DNA from 4 places in the Streptomyces albireticuli genome. Region 4 is predicted to be linked to each of the others. Evidence: riboswitches for the same ligand, from Rfam matches in the RefSeq annotation. Region 4 holds a riboswitch; each other region holds the start of a gene.
What was found. A riboswitch is a leader RNA that binds a small molecule or an ion and turns the genes downstream of it on or off. The one in region 4 is predicted to bind cobalamin.
Positions count from the first base shown of each region.

Region 1 (4,331 bases), 3.1 Mb from region 4:
TCCTCGTCGTCACCGTCATGGGCTTCGTCGCCTCGAAGTGGCGCCGCGCCGAGAACGCGGACAGCCTCGACGAGTGGGGGCTCGGCGGCCGGTCCTTCGGGACGTGGGTGACCTGGTTCCTGCTGGGCGGCGACCTCTATACCGCGTATACGTTCGTGGCCGTCCCGGCCGCCATCTACGCGGGCGGCGCGGCCGGCTTCTTCGCGGTGCCGTACACGATCCTGTGTTACCCGCTCGTCTTCACCTTCCTGCCCCGGCTCTGGTCGGTCTCGCACAAGCACGGCTACGTGACCTCCTCGGACTTCGTCCGCGGCCGGTTCGGGTCCAAGGGCCTGTCGCTGGCGCTCGCGCTCACCGGCATCCTCGCGACGATGCCCTACATCGCCCTCCAGCTCGTCGGCATCCAGGCGGTGCTGGACGTCCTCGGCGTGGGCGGCGGCTCGAACTGGTTCATGAAGGACCTGCCGCTGCTGATCGCGTTCGGTGTGCTCGCGGCGTACACCTACTCCTCCGGGCTGCGGGCCCCGGCGCTGATCGCGTTCGTCAAGGACGCCCTCATCTACATCGTGATCATCGTCGCGATCATCTACATCCCGATCCGGCTGGGCGGCTTCGACCACATCTTCAGCGCGGCGGGCGACGCCTTCGCCGTCAAGAACCCGGAGACGGGCAAGCCGCGCGGCTCCCTGGTGAGCGGGCCGGACGCGCAGTGGGCGTACGCGACGCTCGCGCTGGGCTCCGCGATGGCGCTCTTCCTCTATCCCCACTCGGTGACGGCGGTTCTCTCCAGCAAAGGCCGCAACGTCATCCGCCGGAACACCACGATCCTGCCGCTGTACTCGCTGATGCTCGGGCTGCTGGCGATGCTCGGCTTCATGGCGATCGCCGCCGGGATCAAGGTCAAGAACGGGCAGCTCGCCATCCCCCAGCTGTTCGAGGACATGTTCCCGGACTGGTTCACGGGCGTGGCCTTCGCCGCCATCGGCATCGGCGCCCTGGTGCCGGCCGCGATCATGTCCATCGCGGCGGCGAACCTTTTCACCCGCAACATCTACAAGGACTTCATCAAGCCGGACGCCTCGCCCGAGCACGAGGCGAAGGTCTCCAAGCTCGCCTCGCTCCTGGTGAAGGTCGGCGCGCTGGTGTTCGTCCTGACCATGGACAAGACGGTCGCGATCAATTTCCAGCTGCTGGGTGGCATCTGGATCCTCCAGACCGTGCCCGCCCTCGTGGGCGGCCTCTTCACCCGCTGGTTCCACCGCTGGGCGCTGCTCGGCGGCTGGGTGGCCGGCATGGCCTACGGCACCTGGCGGGCGTACGACACGCCGAGCGCCACCCAGGATCATTTCGGCAATACCAACCTCATCCCCCTTATCGGGGAAAAGGGCTATATCGGGCTGACCGCCTTCGTGCTCAATGTGATCGTGGTCATCGTCCTGACCTTCGCCCTCAGGGCCCTCGGCGCGCCCGACGGCGTGGACGAGACCAAGGCCGCGGACTACACCGCGGACGCCGGCGACCCGGGCGTCCGGCAGGAGCTCCCGCCGGCCACCGCGGGTGCCCCGGGCGGCCACTAGGAGCCCCCAGGAAGGCCCGCCCGGACCAGGCCGGTCCGGCGCCCCCGGCCGGGGCCCGCAGGGCCGCCGCACCCCCTCGCAGGGGCGCGGCGGCCCTCTCTCGTGCCCGGCGCCAAGGCCCGGAATCCTGGGCCCTGTTAGCACATTCCGACCCGCGCGATTACCGCGTGACACAAGATGTGGTGGTGCGTGCGACGGCCAGCACTAGATGTATGCTCGTCCTCGCTGTCGTCGCAGGGGAATCCGGTGGAAATCCGGAACTGTCCCGCAACGGTGCATGTATGCCGTAATGACGCATGCAGGAGTCCGAGTACCTGCCGACAGCACGCCCACCGCCGAGCCCCCGCTCGTCACCGGGCGTTTTGCATTCGTCCGGGCCTCGCGGGTTGGGTCGATGGACGCTTACGAGCATGCCCTGGTGCTGTCAGGCATGCCCGTACGCGCCCGTCGCGCGCCACCCGCCCGGCCCCCTGCCGAGCGAGGGAGAGCCTCAGTGACCATCGCGCCCGCCGATCCGGTCTCAGCGTCCGCGGAAGCGACCGGCGGCCCCGGGACCGCGCTGCTGCGCACCCTGACCGACCTCACCGCCGATCTGCCCGCCACCGACCCCGGAAAGGTCGCCGCCGCCGCGCTGCGCGGCCGCCACCCGGGTTCGGACGAGGCCGAGCTGCGGTCCCTGGCCACCGAGGCCGCGGCCGGCCTGATCTCCGAGGAGCCCCAGTACTCCCGGCTCGCCGCCCGGCTGCTCACCCGCGCGATCGCCGACGAGGCGGCCGGGCAGGGCGCGACCTCCTTCTCCGCCTCCGTCGAGGTGGGTCACCGCGAGGGCCTGATCGCCGACGAGACGGCCGCCTTCGTGCGCGCCCACGCCGCGCGCCTGGACGCCCTCGTCGAGCGGGCGATGGCCGACGGCGCGGACGACCGCTTCGGCTACTTCGGCCTGCGCACCCTGCACAGCCGCTACCTGCTGCGCCACCCGATCACCCGGCAGGTCGTCGAGACCCCGCAGCACTTCCTGCTGCGCGTGGCCTGCGGCCTGGCCGAGGACCACTCGGAGCGCGCCCTGGACGACGTGGCCGAGCTGTACGGGCTGACCAGCACCCTCTCGTACCTCCCCTCCTCCCCCACGCTCTTCAACTCCGGCACCCGCCACCCGCAGATGTCGTCCTGCTACCTGCTGGACTCCCCGCTGGACGAGCTGGACTCGATCTACGACCGCTACCACCAGGTGGCCCGGCTGTCGAAGCACGCCGGCGGCATCGGCCTGTCGTACTCGCGCATCCGCTCCCGCGGCTCGCTGATCCGCGGCACCAACGGCCACTCCAACGGCATCGTGCCGTTCCTGCGCACGCTCGACGCCTCCGTCGCCGCGGTCAACCAGGGCGGCCGGCGCAAGGGCGCGGCCTGCGTCTACCTGGAGACCTGGCACGCGGACATCGAGGAGTTCCTGGAGCTCCGCGACAACACCGGTGAGGAGGCCCGCCGCACGCACAACCTCAACACCGCGCACTGGATCCCGGACGAGTTCATGCGCCGCGTCGAGGCCGACGCCGACTGGTCGCTGTTCTCCCCGGCCGACACGCCCGAGCTGGTCGACCTGTGGGGCGACGAGTTCGACGCCGCTTACCGCAAGGCCGAGGCCGACGGCAAGGCCGTCAAGACCATCCCGGCCCGCGTGCTGTACTCCCGGATGATGCGCACCCTCGCGCAGACCGGCAACGGCTGGATGACCTTCAAGGACGCGTCCAACCGCACCGCGAACCAGACGGCCGAGCCCGGCAAGGTCGTACACTCCTCGAACCTCTGCACCGAGATCCTGGAGGTCACCGACGACGGCGAGACCGCCGTCTGCAACCTCGGCTCGGTCAACCTCGCCGCCCACCTGGGCACCGACGGCGACATGGACTGGGAGAAGCTCGACCGTACGGTCCGTACGGCCGTGACGTTCCTCGACCGCGTCGTGGACATCAACTTCTACCCGACCGAGCAGGCCGGCAACTCCAACAGCCGCTGGCGCCCGGTGGGCCTGGGCCTCATGGGTCTCCAGGACGTCTTCTTCCGGCTGCGCCTGCCCTTCGACTCCGCCGAGGCGAAGGAGCTGTCCACCCGGATCTCCGAGCGCATCATGCTCGCGGCGTACGAGGCCTCCGCCGACCTCGCCGAGCGGCACGGCCCGCACCCGGCCTGGTCCGCGACCCGCACCGCGCGCGGCGTGCTGCACCCGGACCACTACCCGAACGCCGAGCAGCGCTGGGCCGACCGCTGGGGCGCCCTGCGCGCCCGCATCGCCCAGGTCGGCATGCGCAACTCGCTGCTGCTGGCCATCGCGCCGACGGCCACCATCGCCTCCATCGCGGGCGTGTACGAGTGCATCGAGCCGCAGGTCTCCAACCTCTTCAAGCGCGAGACCCTCAGCGGTGAGTTCCTCCAGGTCAACACCTACCTGGTGGAGGACCTGAAGAAGCTCGGCGTCTGGGACCGCACCACGCGGGACGCGATGACCGACGCCAACGGCTCGATCCAGGACATGAACTGGATCCCGCAGGAGGTGCGCGACCTCTACCGCACCGCCTGGGAGATCCCGCAGCGCGCCCTGATCGACATGGCCGCGGCCCGTACGCCGTACCTGGACCAGAGCCAGTCGCTGAACCTCTTCATGGCCTCGCCGACCATCGGCAAGCTCAGCTCGATGTACGCGTACGCCTGGAAGCAGGGCATCAAGACGACGTACTACCTGCGCTCGCGCCCGGCGAC
Region 1 covers NZ_CP021744.1:2,722,561-2,726,891, forward strand. Annotated here, with positions in the region: gene mctP (monocarboxylate uptake permease MctP) at 1-1,577, shown strand, start outside; cobalamin riboswitch at 1,773-1,914, shown strand; gene SMD11_RS11350 (ribonucleoside-diphosphate reductase subunit alpha) at 2,071-4,331, shown strand, end outside.
Region 1: another riboswitch for cobalamin. It lies ahead of SMD11_RS11350 (ribonucleoside-diphosphate reductase subunit alpha); the one in region 4 lies ahead of SMD11_RS25390 (cobalamin biosynthesis protein).

Region 2 (4,331 bases), 4.9 Mb from region 4:
CCACCATCAGCGGGATGGTCACGAACGGCCCGATGCCGCACATCTGGCTCATGTTGAGCGCGGTGGCCTGGAAGAGCCCGATGCGGCGTACGAACCCGACCCGCGGCTCCGGCCGTTGTCCCGTGTCTGCCATGGCGGTCAGCCCTTTCTCGCGCCGGACGGTGCCCTGCCCACTGCACAGGTAGCACCGGCGTGCCGGAAGCGTCCATGACCTGGACGTCGGTGAACCGTCCGGGCGTTCTGTCACCGCCCGGACGGCGCAGTGTAGGTTCCGACTCCGAGGGAGCGCGGGCGAACGCGCGGAACCGGGGAACGGGGCGTCGAGAGGGCGGACATGCGGGTGCGTGGATCACGGGTGGCCGTCGTCGGCGGGTCGGTCGCGGGGTGCGCCACCGCGCTCGCCGCGGCGCGGGCCGGAGCCGGCGAGGTCGTGGTGTACGAGCGGGCGGCCGGCGGCCTCCAGGACCGGGGCGTCGGCCTCGCCGTCCACGACGACCGCTACGCCGAGCTGGCGGCGGCCGGGCACCTGGGGCCGGACGTGCCCTGGCGGCGGCTGACCCGGCGCCCCTGGATCGTGCGGGACGGCGGCGCGCCCGCCGGACGGGCGGTGGGCGTGCTGCCGTTCCCCTTCCGCTCGTACAACTGGGGATCGCTCTGGCGGGAGTTACGGGCGGGGCTGCCCGCCTCCGTCGGCTACGTCCAGGGCGCGGCCGTCGAGCGGGTGCTGCCCGGACCGGACGGCGCCGCGCTGCGGTTCGCCGACGGGCGCACCGAGCGCTTCGACCTGGTCGTCGGCGCCGACGGCTACCGCTCGGCCGTCCGGGCCGCGACCCGGGCGGCCACCGTGCCCGCGTACGCCGGCTATCTGGCCTGGCGCGGCACCCTGCCGGTGGAGCTGCTGCCCGGCCCCCACGACGCCTGGCCCGAGCACGACGCCGCGACCGTCGTCTTCCCCGGCGGCCATATGATCGTCTACCGCATCCCCGGCCCGGGCGGCCGGGGCACCTCCGCGAACTGGGTCTTCTACACCGCGCCGCCCGCCTCCGTCGGCCCGGCCCTCCGGGACGCCACCAGCCTGCCCGCCGGCACGGTCACCGACGAGCTGGTCTCCCACCACGCGGCGGTCGTCGAGGAGCGCTTCCCGCCGTACTGGCAGGAGGTCGTCCGGCGCACGCCCCGGTCCGGCACGTACGTCCAGCCGATCTACGACCTGGCCGTGCCGCACTACGGCGAGGGCCGGCTCGTCCTCGCCGGGGACGCGGCCGCCGTCGCCCGCCCGCACTCCGGCAGCGGCGCCGTGAAGGCCCTCCAGGACGCCGCGGTGCTGGAGCGGGTGCTGCGCGAGGAGCCGGACCTGGACGCCGCGGTCCGTGCCTACGACGCCGAACGGTCGCCCACCGGCCGGGCCGTGGTCGGCGTCGGCCGCCGGCTCGGCCGCGCGCAGGTGCAGGCCACCCCCGACTGGGCGGCCATGGACCAGGAGGCAGTCGACACCTGGTGGCGCACGGCGGCCGACGGCGGCCGGGGCTTCGGCGGGCAGGCCCTGACGGGGCCTCGGGAGTGACCCGGAAGGCGCGTTCCGGAGTGCGTCCGGCGACGGGGCGGGGCGCTTATTGCACATCTATGGCAACTGCCACATCCTTGCCACAAGCGCCGGTCGGAGCGCTATGGTGGCCCGGCCGTGGTGTTCGGGAAGACCGGTGACAGGCCCTCGTGGCCCGAGTCCGGAGCGGCCCTCGCCACTGTGATCGGGGAGTTCCCGTTCCGTTCCGCGCGCCGCCACGGCGCGCGGAGCCACTGGCCGCAGCCCGCGGCCGGGAAGGCAGGGGCGGGCGCGCGCGAACCCGTAAGCCAGGAGACCGGCCACGGCATCACGCGATGATCCACGAGGTGCTTGGAGCGTTCACCCCCGATGACCCTGCCCACCGACGCCCCCGGCGCCGCCCCCACCGAAGCCCCCGGCGGCGCGCTGCCCGCCTTCCGGTGGCGCCGCCAGGACACCGTACGCACCGCCGGCCTGCTGGCGGTCGTCGCCGCCCTGCACGTCGTCGCGTTCGGCGTCCTCTATCTGCTCGTCGTCCCCGACCACTACACCGTGGGCTCCAAGGTCTACGGGGTCGGCCTCGGCATCACGGCCTACACCCTCGGCATGCGGCACGCCTTCGACGCCGACCACATCGCCGCCATCGACAACACCACCCGCAAGCTGATGGCCGACGGCAAGCGCCCGGTCTCGGTCGGCTTCTGGTTCGCGCTCGGCCACTCCAGCGTCGTGGTGGCCATGGCGGCCCTGGTCGCGGGCGGCACCCAGGCCGCGGGGACCCTCCTCGACGAGGAGTCCACCACGCACCAGACCCTCGGCGTGGTCGGCACCACCGTCTCCGGCGGCTTCCTCTACCTCATCGCCGCCCTCAACCTCGTCGCCCTCGCGGGCATCCTGCGCATCTTCCGCGCCATGCGCGAGGGCCGCTACGACGAGCGGGAACTGGAGCGCCACCTCGACTCGCGCGGCTTCATGAACCGGATCCTCGGCCGCTTCACCCGCTCCATCACCCGCCCCGGCCAGATGTACCCGCTGGGCTTCCTCTTCGGCCTCGGCTTCGACACCGCCACCGAGGTCACCCTCATGGTGATGGCGGGCAGCGGCGCCGCCGCCGGCCTGCCCTGGTACGCGATCCTGTGCCTGCCGCTGCTGTTCGCCGCCGGCATGAGCCTCTTCGACACCCTCGACGGCACGTTCATGAACTTCGCCTACCAGTGGGCGTTCTCCAACCCCGTCCGCAAGGTCTACTACAACCTCACCATCACCGGACTGTCGATCGCCGTCGCCTTCCTCATCGGCACCATCGAGCTGGTGAGCGTCCTGCACGAGAAGCTCGGCCTCGACGACGCGCTGACCGGCTGGATCGCCGGCCTGAACCTCGACAACGTCGGCTTCGTGATCGTCGGCCTGTTCGTGGTCGTGTGGGCGGCGGCGCTGGCGTACTGGCGCTTCGGCAAGGTCGAACAGCGCTGGGCGGCGCGCACGTCGACCGCGGCGCCCAAGGGCTGAGGGGCGCACGACGCGGAGGGGCCGGGAGGAGCCCCGGTGCGTAGCGGGCGGGGCGCCGGGGAAGGCGCCCCGCCCGTCACCGCCTAGGCCGCCGCACCCCGCCCCGGCGGGAACGGCACGGCGGCCAGCACCGGGAGCAGCCACTCCTCCTCGTGGTCCAGATGGGCCGTCAGCTCCGCCACCATCCGCGCCAGTTCCGCCCGGAACCGCACGGGATCCGCCGCTCCGATGTCCCCCAGCAGCGCCAGCAGCTCGTCCTTGACACGCGCCACCGTCCGGTGTTCCTCCCGGAGCCGGCCGAGCGCGTCACGCAGTCGCGGGTGGTGCTCCGCGAGCGCGGGGAAGACATGGGCGTCCTCGCCCGTGTGATGGAACGTCAGGGTCCCGCAGAACGCCAGGCAGTGCTGCCTGATCTGCATGCCCAGCCCCGGCGCCGGCGGTTCGCCGGGGCCCCGGTGGGCCGCGACCGCCGCCAGATGGGCGTCGGTCTCGGCGAATACGTGCTTCAGCTGCGCGCGCAGCCAGGTGTGGACCTCCAGGAGCTTGTCGGCGAGGGTGACGACCTCGCGGGGGCCTCCCGCGTCCGCGTGCTCGGCGCGCTCCAGTGCCACGACGGGCAGGAGGCGGGAGGTCCGCTCCTGGTATGCGGCGTAGCCGGGCTCGGCCCGGGTCACCCGCGCGAACAGCCGGTCGCGCCGGGCGCCCTCGGCGGGGACCGCGACGGCCTCGAACTCCTCGGTGCCCAGCTCCACCCGCACCAGGGGATGGGCGAGCAGGTTGTGGTACCAGGCGGGGTGGGCGGGGGCGCCGAGGTTGGAGCCGACGACCAGCAGGAGCCCCTCGTGGCGGACGTAGCCGAGGGGAGTGGTGTGCGAGGCGCCCGATCGCGCGCCGGTGGTGGTCAGCAGCAGGAGGTCACCGCCCTCGAAGGGGCCGCCGACCTTTCCTCCGTTGGCGCGGAACTCCTCGATGACGGACTGGTTGAACGATATGGGCATGACGGTGTGGGCTCTCCGGAGCGGGTACGTGAGCCGCGGTCGATCGCGGCGAAGTGATGGTGAAGAGCGCGACGGGGCGCGCCGAGGCGCGGCGGCGTGCGGAAAGAGGCACGCGGCGGCGCCGTACGGTCAGGCGCTGCCTGTGAAGTGAGAACTCATGGGAAGACCCTTTGAGGAAAGGTGTCTCGCCCGATCGCCGGCCTGCCCACTGCTCTTCGGCCGGCGTCACGCGGACACGCGCCCCATTAGAGCCATGTGCCGGTGCTCATGTCAATGCGGAT
Region 2 covers NZ_CP021744.1:968,258-972,588, reverse strand. Annotated here, with positions in the region: gene SMD11_RS04225 (APC family permease) at 1-133, opposite strand, end outside; gene SMD11_RS04220 (FAD-dependent monooxygenase) at 335-1,564, shown strand; cobalamin riboswitch at 1,666-1,883, shown strand; gene SMD11_RS04215 (HoxN/HupN/NixA family nickel/cobalt transporter) at 1,913-3,052, shown strand; gene SMD11_RS04210 (nitroreductase/quinone reductase family protein) at 3,136-4,050, opposite strand.
Region 2: another riboswitch for cobalamin. It lies ahead of SMD11_RS04215 (HoxN/HupN/NixA family nickel/cobalt transporter); the one in region 4 lies ahead of SMD11_RS25390 (cobalamin biosynthesis protein).

Region 3 (4,331 bases), 1.4 Mb from region 4:
CCCTCGACGCCGCCTTCGCCGGCCGCCGCGCCGAACTGCTCGCCGAGCGCCGGCACCGGGCCGCGCTGCTCGCCATGGGCGACACGCTCGACTTCGTCCCGGCCACCGCCGGCATCCGGGACGACCCCCACTGGCGTGTGGCCCCGCCGGCGCCGGGGCTCACCGACCGCCGGGTGGAGATCACCGGCCCGCCCGAGCGGCGGATGACCGTCAACGCCCTCAACTCCGGCGCACGGGTATGGATGGCGGACTTCGAGGACGCCACCTCCCCCACCTGGGAGAACATCATCGGCGGCCAGCTCAACCTGCTGGACGCCGTCCGGCGGCGGATCGACTTCACCACGCCCGGCGGCAAGGAGTACCGGCTCGGCGAGCGCCTCGCCACCCTCGTCGTACGCCCCCGCGGCTGGCACCTCACCGAGAAGCACCTACTGATCGACGGGCGCCCCGTGGCCGCCTCCCTCGTCGACTTCGGCCTGTACTTCTTCCACTGCGCGCAGCGGCGGATCGACGCGGGCTCCGGGCCGTACTTCTACCTCCCCAAGCTGGAGAACCACCTGGAGGCCCGCCTCTGGAACGACGTCTTCCTGCTCGCCCAGGGGCTCCTCGGCATCCCGCGCGGCACCGTCCGGGCCACGGTCCTGATCGAGACCGTCACGGCGGCGTTCGAGATGGAGGAGATCCTCCACGAGCTGCGCGAGCACAGCGCGGGCCTCAACGCCGGGCGCTGGGACTACCTCTTCAGCGTCATCAAGAACTTCGCGCACCGCCCCGACTTCGTCCTCCCCGACCGGACGCGCGTCACCATGACCGCGCCCTTCCTCCGGGCGTACACCGAGCTGCTGGTCCGCACCTGCCACCGGCGGGGCGCGCACGCCATCGGCGGGATGGCCGCCCAGATCCCCGGCCGGGGCGCGCGCGCCGACGAGGCCGCGCTGGCGACCGTCAGACTCGACAAGGAGCGCGAGGCGGAGGACGGCTTCGACGGCTCCTGGGTCGCCCACCCCGGGCTGGTGCCCGTCTGCCGCGAGGTCTTCGACTCCGTGCTCGACGGCCGGCCGCACCAGATCGAGCGGACCCGCGCCGACGTGGAGGTGACGGCGGCCGACCTGCTCGCCGTGCACCGCACCGGCGGCCCGCCCACCCCGTCCGGCGTCCGTGCCGACATCGCCGTGGCGCTGCGCTACTTCGACGCCTGGCTGCGCGGCAGCGGCGCGGTCGCGCTGTACGGGCTGATGGAGGACGCGGCCACCGCGGAGATCGCCCGCTGCCGGATCTGGCAGTGGCTGCGGCACGGCGTGATCGACCGCGCGGAGGTGCTCACGGTGCTCGACGAGGAGACGGCGGCGCTGGCGGCGGACGACCCACGGGCCCTCGCCGGGCAGGCGCGCGACGTCTTCGTCCGTACGGCCCTCTCCGGCGAACTCCCCGGCTTCTTCACCACCGACGCCTACACCCGGCACCTGGTGCGCCGCCCGGCGGTGCGCTCATGAGCGCGCGCTTCGGCAGGGCCGGGGTGGTCGGCGGCGGCCAGATGGGCGCCGGGATCGCCGAGGTGTGCGCGCGGGCCGGCCTCGACACCGTGCTCTGCGAGGCCGACGGCCCCGCGGCCCGGCGGGCGCGCGAACGGGTCACCCGGTCCCTGGAGCGGGCCGTCGAACGCGGCAAGACCGACCGGTCCGCCGCCGAGGACGCGCTGGCCCGGATGGTCTTCACCGGGGACCTCGACGACCTGGCCGACCGTCAGCTCGTCATCGAGGCCGTCGTCGAGGACGCGGAGACCAAGACCCGCGTCTTCGGCGCCCTCGACAAGATCGTCGAGGATCCGGCGGCGGTGCTCGCCTCCAACACCTCCTCGATCCCCGTGATGCGGCTCGGCACGGCGACCCGGCGCGCCGACCGGGTGCTGGGCCTGCACTTCTTCAACCCGGTGCCCGTGATGCCGCTGGTGGAGATCGTCACCTCGCTGCACACGAGCGCCGAGGCGGCCGCCCTGGCCGAGGAGTTCGCGACCGCGACCCTGGGCAAGACGGCGATCCGGTCCCAGGACCGGGCCGGGTTCGTCGTCAACGCGCTGCTCATCCCCTACCTCCTGGCGGCCGTGCGGATGGCGGAGTCCGGCTTCGCGTCCGCCACGGACGTCGACGAGGGCATGGAGCTGGGCTGTGCGCACCCGATGGGGCCGCTCAGACTGGCCGATCTCATCGGCCTCGACACGGTCGCCGCCATCGCCCAGTCCCTCTACGACGAGTTCAAGGAGCCCCTGTACGCCCCGCCGCCGCTGCTCCGGCGGATGGTCGAGGCCGGGCTGCTCGGACGGAAGTCGGGCCGGGGGTTCCACCGGTACGACAGAGACTGACCCGGGCTGAGGGGCCCGGGTCACCGCCGGGGGGCGGCGGCGCCGGGTCGGCGGCCGCCGCCGCCTTCCGGCCCGCGCCGGCGGCCCGCCACGTGTCCCAGATCACCATCCGGTGGGTGGACGGGGCTGTCAGGGGCCGGGCCCAGCGCCTAGGCTGACGGTGCAGCTGGTTCGCCCTGCCCGCCAGGCAGGCGCGTCGCAAGAGGGAACCCGGTGGGAATCCGGGACTGCCCCGCAGCGGTGAGCGGGAACGACCGCCGTCATCAGCACTGGCCCGACGAGGGCCGGGAAGCGACGGCCAGTAGGAGCCTCGTGTCCCACGAGACGTGCCCGCGAGTCCGAAGACCTGCCACTGCCCGCGCGCACGGACGCGCGCGGAGATCCCGGTGACCTCGAGGGCGGGTCGGCGCACATATCAGGCGGTCGCACACGGCGGTTTCCCTCCGTCGTCGTGGTCCCGCCCGGTTCGCCGTCCCTTCGCGCCCTCACCCCGTCCCCGGGGTCGTATCGGAAGAAGCTCGCGAAGGAGAGTTCCGTGACCAGCAAGTCCGCAGCCGCGGCAGCACGGGCCACCGTGTACGGCTACCCCCGCCAGGGCCAGAACCGGGAACTGAAGAAGGCCGTCGAAGGTTATTGGAAAGGCCGTGTCGACGCCGCCGAACTGCGCCGTACGGCAGCCGGGTTGCGCGCCACGGCCTGGCGCCGGCTCGCCGAGGCCGGCGTCGACGAGGTGCCGACCGGCGACTTCTCGTACTACGACCACGTCCTGGACACCAGCGTCATGGTGGGCGCGATCCCCGCCCGGCACCGCGCCGCCGTCGAGGCGGACGCCCTGGACGGCTACTTCGCGATGGCCCGCGGCACCCAGGACGTGGCGCCGCTGGAGATGACCAAGTGGTTCGACACCAACTACCACTACCTCGTCCCCGAACTGGGCCCGGACACCGTCTTCACGGCCGACTCCACCCGGCAGGTCGCCGAGTTCGCGGAGGCCGCCGCCCTGGGCCTGACCGCGCGCCCCGTCCTCGTCGGTCCGGTCACCTACCTCCTGCTGGCCAAGCCCGCGCCGGGCGTCGCGGCCGGCTTCGACCCGCTGACGCTCCTGGACCGGCTGCTGCCCGTCTACGCCGAGGTGCTCGCCGACCTGCGGGCCGCCGGCGCGGAGTGGGTCCAGCTGGACGAGCCGGCGCTCGTCCAGGACCGCACCCCGGCCGAGCTCAACGCCACCGCGCGCGCCTACCGGGACCTGGGCGGGCTCACCGACCGGCCGAAGCTCCTGGTCGCCTCCTACTTCGACCGGCTCGGCGCGGCCCTGCCGGTGCTGGCCAAGGCGCCGGTCGAGGGGCTCGCCCTCGACCTGACCGGCCCCGCCGCCGCCAACCTCGACGACCTCGCGGCGGCCGGCGGTCTGCCCGGCAAGCGGCTCGTCGCGGGCGTCGTCGACGGCCGCAACGTCTGGATCAACGACCTCACGGCGTCCCTCGCCACCCTCGCCACGCTCCTCGGCCTCGCCGGCCGGGTGGACGTCGCGGCCTCCTGCTCGCTGCTGCACGTCCCCCTGGACGCCGCCGCCGAGCGCGACGTCGACCCCCAGATCGCCCGCTGGCTGGCCTTCGCCCGGCAGAAGACCGCGGAGATCGTCACCCTGGCCCGGGGCCTCGCCAAGGGCACCGGCGCCATCGCGGCGGAACTCGCCGCCAACCGCGCCGACCTGGCCTCCCGGGCCGGTTCCGCGCTCACCCACGACCCGGCGGTGCGGGCCCGCACCGCCGCGGTGACCGACGCCGACGCCCGGCGCTCCCTGCCGTACGCCGAGCGGGCCGCCGCCCAGCGCGCCCGTCTCGGCCTGCCGCTGCTGCCCACGACCACGATCGGCTCCTTCCCGCAGACGGGCGAGCTGCGCGCCGCCCGCGCCGGTCTGCGGGCCGGCCGGATCGACACTGCCGCGTACGAGCGCCGGATCGAGGACGAG
Region 3 covers NZ_CP021744.1:7,288,639-7,292,969, reverse strand. Annotated here, with positions in the region: gene aceB (malate synthase A) at 1-1,493, shown strand, start outside; gene SMD11_RS31330 (3-hydroxybutyryl-CoA dehydrogenase) at 1,490-2,359, shown strand; cobalamin riboswitch at 2,527-2,711, shown strand; gene metE (5-methyltetrahydropteroyltriglutamate--homocysteine S-methyltransferase) at 2,895-4,331, shown strand, end outside.
Region 3: another riboswitch for cobalamin. It lies ahead of metE (5-methyltetrahydropteroyltriglutamate--homocysteine S-methyltransferase); the one in region 4 lies ahead of SMD11_RS25390 (cobalamin biosynthesis protein).

Region 4 (4,331 bases):
CGCAGGGCCACGTCGCTCGCGTACCGTCCGGCCGCCACCGCGGCCGCTCCGGCACCTACGAGGGTGGTGACGGCCGTGGCCGCCACTGGACGTACACGCATCCCTTCCAGTGTGGTCCGCCCGAGCCCACCCGGCCAGTGGGCGCGTCCCGGCCCCGCACTCCAGCCCGTCCGGCGTTCCCGCGGTCCAGCCCGCCCGCCAGTGCCCCCACCTCAGCCCGTCCGGCGATTGAGGACATCGGGAAGGGGCGGGCAGGGGAAAGAGCACCCGCCCGCACCCACTACCCGCGCGACCTCCCGTAGCCGCGGAGCTTCTCCGCCGCCGCGTCCAGCTCATCCGGCGTGAGCAGCGAGGGCGTACGCCCCGGGACGCCGGAGGCCGTGAGCCAGAGCCGGCACATCCACTCCAGTTGCGCGGTGCGGTCGTAGGCCTGGTCGAGGCCTGTGCCATATGTCACCGTGCCGTGGTTCCGCAGCAGGCATCCGCTACGGCCGTCGAGCGCCCGCAGCATGTTCGCGGCCAGTTCGTCGCTGCCGTAGAGGGCGTACTCGGCGACTCTCACCGGGCCGCCGAGCAGCCCGGTCAGGTAGTGGACCGGGGGCAGCTCGTCGACGAGGGTGGAGACGGCCGTCGCGTGGACGGCGTGGGTGTGGACGACGGCGCCGGCGTCCGTGGAGCGGTAGACGGCGAGGTGCATCGGCAGCTCACTGGTGGGCGGGAGCCCGCCGAGGACCTGCCGGCCGGCCAGGTCGACGGCGACCGCGTCCCCGGGTCCGAGCCGGTCGTACGGGATTCCGCTAGGGGTCACCAGCACCAGGTCGCCGACCCGCGCGGACACATTGCCCGAGGTGCCGACGACCAGCCCGTCGGCGACGGTGCGCCGTGCCGTGGCCAGGACCTCCGCCCACGCGGTCCGTACGCTTTCCCGATCTTCCATGGGTTCTCGCCTCCGGTTCACGCCACCGCTCCGCCCGTTCCAGTTCACCTTCCGTTCACCAAGGGTCTTTACGGTCGCCGCTGTACTGACCATCGAGCTGATTGCCTGGGTGAATGGAACACATCACGCTTCTCATCGGGATCGTGATCGTCACGGCCTTGGTGTTCGACTTTACGAACGGCTTCCACGACACGGCCAACGCCATGGCCACCACCATCTCCACCGGGGCCCTCAAGCCCAAGACCGCGGTGGCCATGTCTGCGGCGCTGAACCTCGTCGGCGCGTTCCTCTCCGTCGAGGTGGCCAAGACCATCTCCGGCGGGATCATCGACGAGACCGCGGGCATCAGACCTGAAGTGATCTTCGCGGGACTGATCGGTGCCATCGTCTGGAATCTGCTGACCTGGCTGGCCGGCCTCCCCTCGAGTTCCTCGCACGCCCTCTTCGGCGGCCTGATCGGCGCGACCATCGTCTCGGTGGGCTTCGACGCGGTCAACGCCGACAAGGTCGTCATGAAGGTCCTCATCCCGGCGGTCGCCGCCCCGCTGGTGGCCGGTCTGGCCGCCACCCTGGCGACCCGGCTCACCTACCGCCTGGCCAAGGGCCGGGACGAGAAGGAGACCGCCAAGGGCTACCGCACCGGGCAGATCGCCTCGGCCGCCCTGGTCTCCCTCGCCCACGGCACCAACGACGCCCAGAAGACGATGGGCGTGATCACCCTCGCGCTGGTCGCCGGCGGCGTCGTCGCCCCGCACTCCGACCCGCCGATGTGGGTCATCGTCTCCGCGGGCCTGGCCATCGCGGCCGGTACGTACCTCGGCGGCTGGCGCATCATCCAGACGCTCGGCAAGGGCCTCACCGACATCAAGCCCGCGCAGGGCTTCGCCGCCCAGACCGGCGCCGCGACGGTGATCCTCGCCTCCTCGCACATCGGCTTCGCGCTCTCCACCACCCAGGTCTGCTCCGGCTCGATCATGGGCGCCGGCCTCGGCCGCAAGGGCGGCGTGGTCCGCTGGTCGACCGCCGGCCGCATGGTCCTGGCCTGGGGCCTGACGCTGCCGGCCGCGGGTCTGGTCGCCGGTGGCGCGGCCCTCCTGGCCGACCAGGGCGACTGGGGCGTCGCCACCGTCGCCGTCCTCGGCGTGGCCGTCTCCGCCGGCATCTGGCTGGCCTCGCGCCGCAAGCCGGTCACCCACGACAACGTCAACGAGATCGACGCCCCGGAGCCCGCGTCCGCCGAGCCGGCCGGTGTCGTCACCGCCGCGCTCCAGGCCGTCGCCCCGCCATTGGCCGGCCCCCTCTCCCCCGTGGCCGCCGTGGCCCCCGAAGCCGGGCGCGCACCCGCCGCCGCGGCGAGCTAAGGAAGAGACACCATGCAGATCGACTGGGCAGCTCTCGGCCAGGTCTTCGGCGTCAGCCTCGTGGTGACGGTCGGACTGGTCGGCGTGTTCACGCTGGGCATCGTCGGTACGTCCCGCAAGCCGGCCGAGGCCGCCGGCGGCGACGCCGCGGCCACCGAGCCGACGGCGGTCGCGCGGACCGGCGCGTACGCCTGCTTCGCGCTGTGCGCGGCGGCCGTCGGGTACGGCATCTACCTGATCGTCGCCTAGCCTCCCGGGGCGAGTCCCCGACCCCTCGGCCCCGGACGCCGGCCGGGCTGGATCTCCAGCCCGGCCGGCGTTCCGCGTACCGGGCCGCGCCCGCGCCCCGGGAGGCGAACCCCAGCTCAGAGGTGAGTTGACGGCCGTTCACGGCCCATGGTGGACTTCCGGGGCCAAACGGCGACAGCAGAGGAAGCCGGTGCGAGTCCGGCGCGGTCCCGCCACTGTCACCGGGGAGCGTCCTCCACCGAGGGCCACGGTCCGCCTGCCGGACCGGAAGGCCGGAACGACGCCGATCCGGGAGCCAGGAGACTCTGGTCGCCGGTCACGTCGAGCCAGGGCGCGGACCCTGAGTGAGGACACACCCCCATGCCCGGCTGCCGCCGCACCCCCTCCCGCGTCCCACGCGCCCCCCGGCTCCCCTTCCGAGGCGCGACGGCGGCCTGACCGATGCGTCCCTTGCACGCCGATCACCTCGGTTTCGCGTGCGGCGCCGCGCTCGGCTTCCTCGGCGACCTCGCCCTCGGCGACCCCCGCCGCGGCCACCCCGTGGCCGCCTTCGGGAAGGCCGCGCACGCCGTCGAGGAGCGCCTGTGGCGCGACCACCGCGGCTACGGCGCCCTGCACACCCTGCTCTGCGCGGGCGGCACCGTGGCCGGCGCCGCGCTGCTGACCCGCGCCCTGCGCCCCTCCCGCCGCGCCCGCGTGGCCCTGACCGCCGCCGCCACCTGGGCGGTGCTCGGCGGCACCTCCCTGGGCCGTGAGGCGCGCGCCGTCGGCGGCGCGCTGGAGGCCGGCGACCTGGAGGTCGCCCGGGAGCGGCTGCCCCACCTGTGCGGGCGCGACCCGCAGGCGCTGGACGGCCCGCAGATCGCGCGCGCGGTCGTGGAGTCCGTCGCCGAGAACACCTCCGACGCCGTCGTGGGCGCCCTCGTCTGGGGCGCCGTCGCGGGCGTACCGGGCCTGGCCGGCTTCCGGGCCGTGAACACCCTGGACGCGATGGTCGGCCACAAGTCGCCGCGCCACCGGCGGTTCGGCTGGGCCTCCGCCCGGCTGGACGACGTCGTCGGCTGGCCGGGCGCCCGGCTCACCGCCGCCCTGACCGTCCTCGCCGGCCCCGACCGGCGCGGCGCCTGGCGGGTGGCCCGCCGGGACGCGGGCCGGCACCCGAGCCCGAACGCCGGCCCGGTGGAGGCCGCCTTCGCCGGAGCCCTCGGCGTCCGCCTCGGCGGCACCCTCGCCTACGCGGGCCGCGTCGAGCACCGGCCCGTGCTCGGCGGCGAGAACCGCCCGGTGGAGGTCGCGGACATCGAACGCGCGGTGCGCCTCTCGCGCCGGGTGTCGCTGCTGGCCCTGGGCACCGCGATAGCGGCGCGCACGGTGGGCAGCCTTTGCAGCAGGGCCATCACGTCCAGGAGCACGTCCAGGAGGAGCAGCCGGTGACAGCGGACAGGAGCGGGCGTACGGGCCCGCTGGGCGGAGGCCTGCTGGTGGCCGGGACCACCTCGGACGCGGGCAAGAGCGTGGTCACCGCCGGCATCTGCCGCTGGCTGGTCCGCAAAGGCGTCAAGGTCGCGCCGTTCAAGGCGCAGAACATGTCGCTGAACTCGTTCGTGACCCGCGAGGGCGCGGAGATAGGCCGCGCGCAGGCGATGCAGGCCGCGGCCGCCCGCGTCGAGCCGACGGCGCTCATGAACCCCGTCCTGCTCAAGCCCGGCAGCGACCGCAGCAGCCAGGTGGTGCTGCTGGGCAAGCCCGTCGGCGAGCTGAGCGCCCGGGGGTATTTCGGGGGG
Region 4 covers NZ_CP021744.1:5,867,758-5,872,088, reverse strand. Annotated here, with positions in the region: gene SMD11_RS25410 (alpha/beta hydrolase) at 1-101, opposite strand, end outside; gene SMD11_RS25405 (class II aldolase/adducin family protein) at 281-937, opposite strand; gene SMD11_RS25400 (inorganic phosphate transporter) at 1,051-2,298, shown strand; gene SMD11_RS25395 (hypothetical protein) at 2,311-2,547, shown strand; cobalamin riboswitch at 2,727-2,853, shown strand; gene SMD11_RS25390 (cobalamin biosynthesis protein) at 2,998-3,981, shown strand; gene SMD11_RS25385 (cobyric acid synthase) at 4,011-4,331, shown strand, end outside.